Regions from separate parts of the Pectobacterium sp. HCp5_1 genome, predicted to be linked through region 2. Evidence: predicted binding sites of a transcription regulator. Region 2 holds the regulator's gene; the other holds the start of a gene.
What was found. The regulator PurR, encoded in region 2, represses purine synthesis genes. The targets are predictions, from matches to a motif close to CANGCAAACGTTTGCNTG.

Region 1: tusA (sulfurtransferase TusA) is a predicted target of PurR. The motif match lies at 2,011-2,028, and genes of this name have one in related genera.

What each region holds. Positions count from the first base shown of each region.
Region 1 covers NZ_JAUMIO010000009.1:17,941-21,527, reverse strand. Annotated here, with positions in the region: gene Q3A88_RS08855 (zinc/cadmium/mercury/lead-transporting ATPase) at 1-1,643, shown strand, start outside; gene tusA (sulfurtransferase TusA) at 1,703-1,945, opposite strand; gene Q3A88_RS08845 (7-cyano-7-deazaguanine/7-aminomethyl-7-deazaguanine transporter) at 2,162-2,839, shown strand; gene Q3A88_RS08840 (DcrB family lipoprotein) at 3,027-3,587, shown strand, end outside.
Region 2 covers NZ_JAUMIO010000004.1:209,604-213,190, reverse strand. Annotated here, with positions in the region: gene Q3A88_RS05120 (C40 family peptidase) at 1-665, shown strand, start outside; gene Q3A88_RS05115 (YnhF family membrane protein) at 882-971, opposite strand; gene purR (HTH-type transcriptional repressor PurR) at 1,361-2,386, shown strand; gene cfa (cyclopropane fatty acyl phospholipid synthase) at 2,588-3,587, shown strand, end outside.

The DNA of each region.
Region 1 (3,587 bases), on a different contig from region 2:
CCATCGGGGCGCTCTTGATTGGCGCCACCACCGAAGCCACCGTCATCCTGCTGCTGTTTATGCTGGGCGAACATCTGGAATCTTACGCGGCAAACCGCGCGCGACGGGGCGTAACGGCGCTGATGGCGCTGCTTCCCGAAGATGCCACGGTCGTTGGCAACGGGCAGCGCCGCCTCGTTCCCGTCGCCAGTCTGGTTCCCGGTGACGTGATTGAAGTCGCCCCCGGCGGACGGCTCCCTGCCGATGCGGAACTCTTGAACAGCGACGCCAGCTTTGATGAAAGCGCGCTGACCGGTGAATCGGTTCCCGTTGAACGTACGCCCGGTGAGAAAATTGCCGCAGGCAGCCTGTGCGTCGATCGGGTTGTGCAGTTGCGCGTGGTGTCACAGCCGGGTAACAGCGCGATCGACCGCATTCTGCAACTGATAGAAGAAGCGGAAGAGCGCCGTGCGCCGATAGAGCGCTTCCTCGATAAATTCAGCCGCTATTACACGCCAGCCATCATGCTGCTGTCGCTGCTGGTGATTCTGGTGCCGCCGTTGTTGCTGGCGCAGCCGTGGCAAGAGTGGATTTATCGCGGCCTGACGCTGTTGTTAATCGGCTGTCCGTGTGCGCTGGTGATCTCAACGCCTGCGGCGATTACGTCTGGACTGGCCGCTGCAACGCGCCGTGGAGCGCTGATTAAAGGCGGCGCGGCGCTGGAATCGCTGGGCAGCATAAAGACTATCGCGTTCGATAAAACGGGCACGCTGACAGAAGGCAAACCGCAGGTAACGGACGTATTGCCCGCCGCGGGCGTGAGCGCAACGGCGCTGCTGACACGCACCGCCGCCGTGGAGTCCGGTTCGCACCATCCGCTTGCCAAAGCGATCGTCCAGCATGCGCGATCCAGCAGCACGTTCCTGCCAATGGCGGAAAACCGCAAAGCGCTGGCGGGTGTCGGCGTGGAAGGTACGATTGGCGGCAAGCGGATTCAGGTCAGCGCGCCGACTCGTGTCGCACCCGACTTGCTTGATACCGACTGGTTACAGCGGGTTGAGGCGCTGGAAAACCAAGGAAAAACCGTCGTGGTGGTGCAAGAGGACGATAGCCTGCTCGGCGTGCTGGCGTTGAGCGATACGCTACGTCACGATGCGCGTGAAGCGCTGGATGCCTTACAGCAGTTGGGGATTCGTGGCGTCATGCTTACGGGCGATAATCCCCGCGCGGCGGCGGCGATTGCAGCGACATTAGGGATCGATTACCGCGCCAGCCTGCTCCCCGCCGATAAGGTCACGGCAGTCAGCGAATTGAGTCAGCAGCATCCCGTGGCGATGGTCGGCGACGGCATCAACGACGCACCGGCGATGAAAGCCGCAACGATCGGGATTGCGATGGGAAGCGGTACGGATGTGGCGCTGGAGACGGCCGATGCAGCCTTAACGCACAGCCGCCTGACCGGGCTGGCGGCGATGATTAGCCTGTCGCGGGCGACGCAGCGCAATATTCGCCAGAACATTACCATAGCACTAGGGCTGAAAGCCGTATTTCTGGTCACCAGTATTCTGGGCATTACCGGGCTGTGGCTCGCCGTGCTGGCGGATTCCGGCGCAACCGCGCTGGTCACCGCTAACGCGTTGCGGCTCTTGAGAAAACAGGACTAATCGTAGTCTACGGTGCGCGGTGCAACGCCGCGCACCCGCAGCTGGAAGTATGACGAGTATTACCCTTTGCGCAGCAGATACCGATAGGGAAGCTGTTCAGTCTCCTGTGCCAGAAGCTCATGCTCCATGAACACGCAAAAACCGGGAATATCGCGGGTGGTGGCCGGATCGTCGGCAATAATCAGCAGCGTTTGCCCGGTTTCCATCTGGCGTACCGTCTTACGCACCATCATTACAGGTTCAGGGCAGCGCAGTCCCTGTGCATCAAGGGTTTTATCCGGGTTGGTAAAGGGATCGGTCATCAACGTTCTCAGTACAGGAATCAAAAAACCGCCTTAGTTTACGCTGAGGATTTCCCGACGCAAGCGACGACAACGTTTGCGCAGAAAACAACCATCTTTTCCTGGCAAAACACATTGCATTAGCGAAACAATTGCGTATTATGCCGCCGCGTTGCAGCATAAATCTGCACGTTATCTCTTGGGTTCCCTAACCCCAATAACCAAAAAGGTCACATTATGTATCGTTTTACTCCCCAGCAGCGGCTTACGGCGCTGATCTGGCTATCGTTGTTCCATGTCCTGATCATTACGTCGAGTAATTATCTGGTCCAGCTCCCGGTATTGATTTTCGGTTTTCATACCACCTGGGGCGCGTTTACCTTCCCGTTTATTTTTCTGGCAACTGACCTGACGGTACGGGTTTTCGGTGCGCCGCTGGCGCGTCGTATCATTCTGACCGTGATGGTGCCTGCTCTGGTCATTTCCTATCTGGTGTCGAGCCTGTTTTATCAGGGATCGTGGCAGTCGTTCGAGGCATTAAGTCAGGTGAATATCGTCGTGGCGCGCATCGCCTGCGCCAGCTTCATGGCTTATGTTCTCGGCCAGATTCTGGATGTTCACGTCTTCAACCGCCTGCGTCAGAAACGCGCGTGGTGGATAGCGCCGACTGTATCGACCGTGTTTGGTAATTTCAGCGATACGCTGGCCTTTTTCTTCATTGCGTTTTACCGCAGCACCGATGCCTTCATGGCGGCAAACTGGGTTGAAATCGCGATGGTGGATTATGCCTTCAAGTTACTGATCAGCCTGGCCTTCTTCCTGCCGATGTACGGCGTCATGCTGAACATGGTGCTCAAACGTCTGAGCGAGCAGAAAGGCACACCCGACTATCACTCCGTCAGCAGCCCCCATTAATGCCAATCAGGCGGCCATTTGCGCCGCCTTTTCTCATCAAGTCATTCATCGTTTTGTAAAAATAACGCAGGTACTAACAACGGTTTGCAACAACAAAATTCTTGTTTTTGCTATCTGAATAGGGTGCCATACTGTTATTACCTGTTTAAAACGATTATCTGTTTCAAAAACGAGAGAAAGGGATCCCATGTCGAATGTAATCAAATACCTCGGTGTCGGCTTGCTTGTCGGCCTGCTTGCTGCCTGTGATGGCAAAACGGATGACACTACAAAAGCGGGCGCACAAGATAAACCTGCCGCAGAAGCCAGCGCAGGTCAGAATATTGAATTAATGGAAGGCAAGATTGCGTTTACTCTGCCGGCCGACATGCGTGACCAGAGTGGTAAAGTGGGAACGCAGGCGAACAACATGCACGTTTACGCCAATGACAATGGGCAGAAAGCGGTCATCGTGATTCTGGGCGACAACACCACGGAAGAGTTGACCGTGCTGACGCAGCGTCTGGAAGATCAACAGCGCACGCGTGACGCCAACCTCCAGGTCGTCACCAACAAGACCATCGACGTTGACGGCAAGAAGCTGCAACAGCTCGACAGCATTATCACCAGCAGCGGACAACAGGCTTATTCCTCTGTCGTGCTGGGCAAAGTGGAAAACCAACTGCTGACCTTACAGATCACACTGCCAGCCAGCAATCAACAGCAGGCACAGAGCGAAGCAGAAGGCATCATCCACACCCTGAAGCTG
Region 2 (3,587 bases):
CTACCGCCGTCAGCAATAAAACCAAATCCCGCACCCCGAGCAAAGTGACAGAAAAAAAGCTGTCACGGACGCAAAGCAGCACGCCCGCGCTCGTGAAAAAAAATCTTAAAAAGCTGAAGCCTGAAGAAGAGAAACAAACCACCGCACAAGCCAGAGTCAAAACCGGACTGAAGAAGAGCGCACTCAAGGGGAAAGCGGATAAAAATCCAGCGCCGACAGAAAAAGGAATGGCGCTAAGTGCAGCACATAAAAAACGCTATCAGCATGCCAAAACGACCGCAATGAATAAGTTGATGAGCCAGATAGGTAAGCCTTATCACTGGGGCGGTTCGTCTCCCTTTACCGGATTCGACTGTAGCGGACTGGTTTATTACGCCTACAAAGATGTCGTTAAGATCCAAATTCCACGCACCGCAAACGAAATGTATCACCTGCGTGACGCCGCTCCGATTAAAAAGAGCGAGCTGGAAAGTGGCGATCTGGTCTTCTTCCGCATCAATAATCGTGGCGCAGCCGATCACGTCGGGGTTTATCTGGGTGAAGGAAAATTTATTCAGTCGCCGCGTACAGGCTCAGATATTCGTATCAGCAAGCTGAGTGAAGATTATTGGCAGGAACACTACGTTGGCGCACGTCGCGTGGTGACACCGCAGACGATTCGTTAAGAGACAGGTTATATCTGGTATACCCTAAATAATTCGAGTTTCAGGAAGGCGGCAAGCGAAGGAATCCCGATGAACTTACTCAAGTAAGTGATTCGGGTGAGTGAACGAAGCCAACGCACATGCAACTTGAAATATGACGGGTATAAAGCGATTCAGACACGTTTTATGTAACATCAACGTGTCTGAATACCTAACCCGCCCAGAGGCACCGTTCGGTTAGTTCAGCACCGCAATAAAACTAAACGCGATGATCACAGCCAACGAGCCAACAGTTGTCAGCAAAGACATCTTCAGATCTGTATCCATGAATTACTCCTTATTAACGAACGAATTTTATCTGAAAGCTTCATCTGAAAAGACACCACCGTTCACAGCCAAACCCGTTTAGGTAGTAAAAGCCACAAATAATAGGGTTATTACGATTCTTTCATAATTGTAGCGAAAAATCTCGGACGAATGCATCACTAATAGTATAAATTAGCCCTTTCACTTTCATGATAAATCGGACACAATCCGCTGTTTATGAAAGCGCTGCGTATCAGTCGAAAAACGTCAACCCAGATCCCTTCGGTATAACATTCGGCATTCTCCTTCTGAAATCCTGTTTTTTAGCTTAGAAGAAGAACATTAAACGTAGGCAAACGATTAACAATATACTTACGTCTGTAACAGGTAAGTTCAGGAGTCATTTTTAGATGGCAACGATTAAAGATGTGGCAAAACGTGCTGGCGTTTCCACCACAACCGTATCGCACGTGATCAATAAAACACGTTTCGTCGCCGAAGAGACTAAGGCAGCCGTCAGGGCGGCAATTAAAGAATTGCACTATTCGCCCAGCGCCGTCGCCCGCAGCCTCAAAGTTAATCACACTAAATCTATCGGTTTGCTGGCCACATCCAGCGAAGCCCCCTATTTCGCCGAAATCATTGAAGCCGTTGAAAACAGCTGCTATGCCAAAGGCTACACGCTGGTGCTGTGTAATTCGCATAACGACATCGGCAAACAGCGCGCCTATCTTTCCATGCTGGCGCAAAAACGCGTCGATGGCCTGCTGGTAATGTGCGCTGAATACCCACCAGAGCTGTTGTCGATGTTGGAAGATTATCGCAGCATTCCGATGGTCGTGATGGACTGGGGACAGATGCACAGCGATTTTACCGATACGATTATCGATAACGCCTTTGAAGGCGGTTATATGGCAGGTCGCTACCTGATTGAACGCGGCCATCGGGATATCGGTGCCATCCCCGGCACTCAAGAACGCAACACCGGCAGCGGGCGCTACCTCGGCTTTTTGAAAGCATTGAAGGAAGCCGACATCACCGTACGCGACGAATGGGTAGTTCGGGGCGATTTCGAACCGGAATCCGGCTACAAAGCCATGCATCAGATCCTCGCACAGAAACAGCGTCCAACGGCCGTATTCTGCGGCGGCGATATTATGGCGATGGGGGCTATCTGTGCGGCTGACGAACTGGGTCTGCGTGTGCCGCAGGATATTTCGGTGATCGGTTATGACAACGTGCGCCACGCGCGTTTCTTTACGCCTGCGCTGACCACCATCCACCAGCCAAAGGAGCGTCTGGGTCAGTCCGCTTTCGCGATGCTGCTGGATCGCATTACCAGTAAGCGGGAAGATGCACACGTCATTGAAGTGCACCCGACGTTGATTGAACGCCGCTCGGTTGCAGACGGCCCTTACCTCGACTATCGCCGCTAGCCGCAGCCATTCTGTACAGACGATTTTCTTATTCCTACTGCTTCTCCTCTCTGCTTCAGCCAATTCTCTTGTATGCTGGTTGAAGCAGTTTTAAATTTAATACCGTGTTTCATTTTCTCTGGTGACAGCCGATACCTCGGCTGCGATAAGTGTTGTCCTGATGTGTTTTACGATACTTTTACATAAAGTTAAGGAGACATGATGGGTTTACCTTATACAGAAGAATGGGATCCTAATACCGCGCCCTGGTTCCACATCGTGCAAGACATGCTGGCCAGCGCGGATATCACCATCAACGGCACTCGCCCTTTTGACATCCGCGTGACCAACCCCAATTTCTTTAAACGCATCCTACGTGAGGGATCGCTGGGGCTGGGAGAAAGCTACATGGATGAATGGTGGGAGTGTGAACGGCTGGATATGTTTTCCCATCGCGTCCTGCGTGCGGGGTTGGATGCCAGGCTGCCCCGCCGTCTGCACGACCTGACGCGCGTCGCCCTCTCCCGCGTCACAAATTTACAATCCCGCCAACGTGCTCAGGTTGTCGGTAAAGCGCATTACGATTTAGGTAACGACCTCTTTACCCTGATGCTGGATCCCTATATGCAATACTCCTGCGCCTATTGGAAACAGGCACAGACGCTGGAACAGGCGCAGGAAGATAAACTCGCCATGATCTGCGAAAAGCTCCAGTTAACATCAGGGATGACGCTGCTGGATATCGGCTGTGGCTGGGGCGGACTGGCCGAATTCGCGGCACGCCACTACGGCGTTTCAGTGTACGGCATCACTATTTCCAGAGAACAACAGGTGCTGGCGCAGCGACGTTGTCAGGATCTGAACGTCACCATTGAACTACAGGATTACCGCGATCTCGATCGGCAATTCGATCGCGTGGTGTCAGTTGGTATGTTTGAACACGTCGGGCCACGCAACTATGACAATTATTTCCGCGTCGTGCGGCGTAATCTAAAACCCGATGGACTGTTTCTGCTACATACCATCGGGGCCAATAAGACCAATCCGCACATTGATCCCTGGATTCATAAATACATCTTCCCCAACGGCTGTATTCCCTCCATACAGCATATTGCGCAGGCAAGTGAGCCTTACATGGTGATGGAAGACTGGCATAATTTCGGTGCTGATTACGATCGTACCTTAATGGCCTGGCACGCTCGCTTTCAGCAGAACTGGCCAC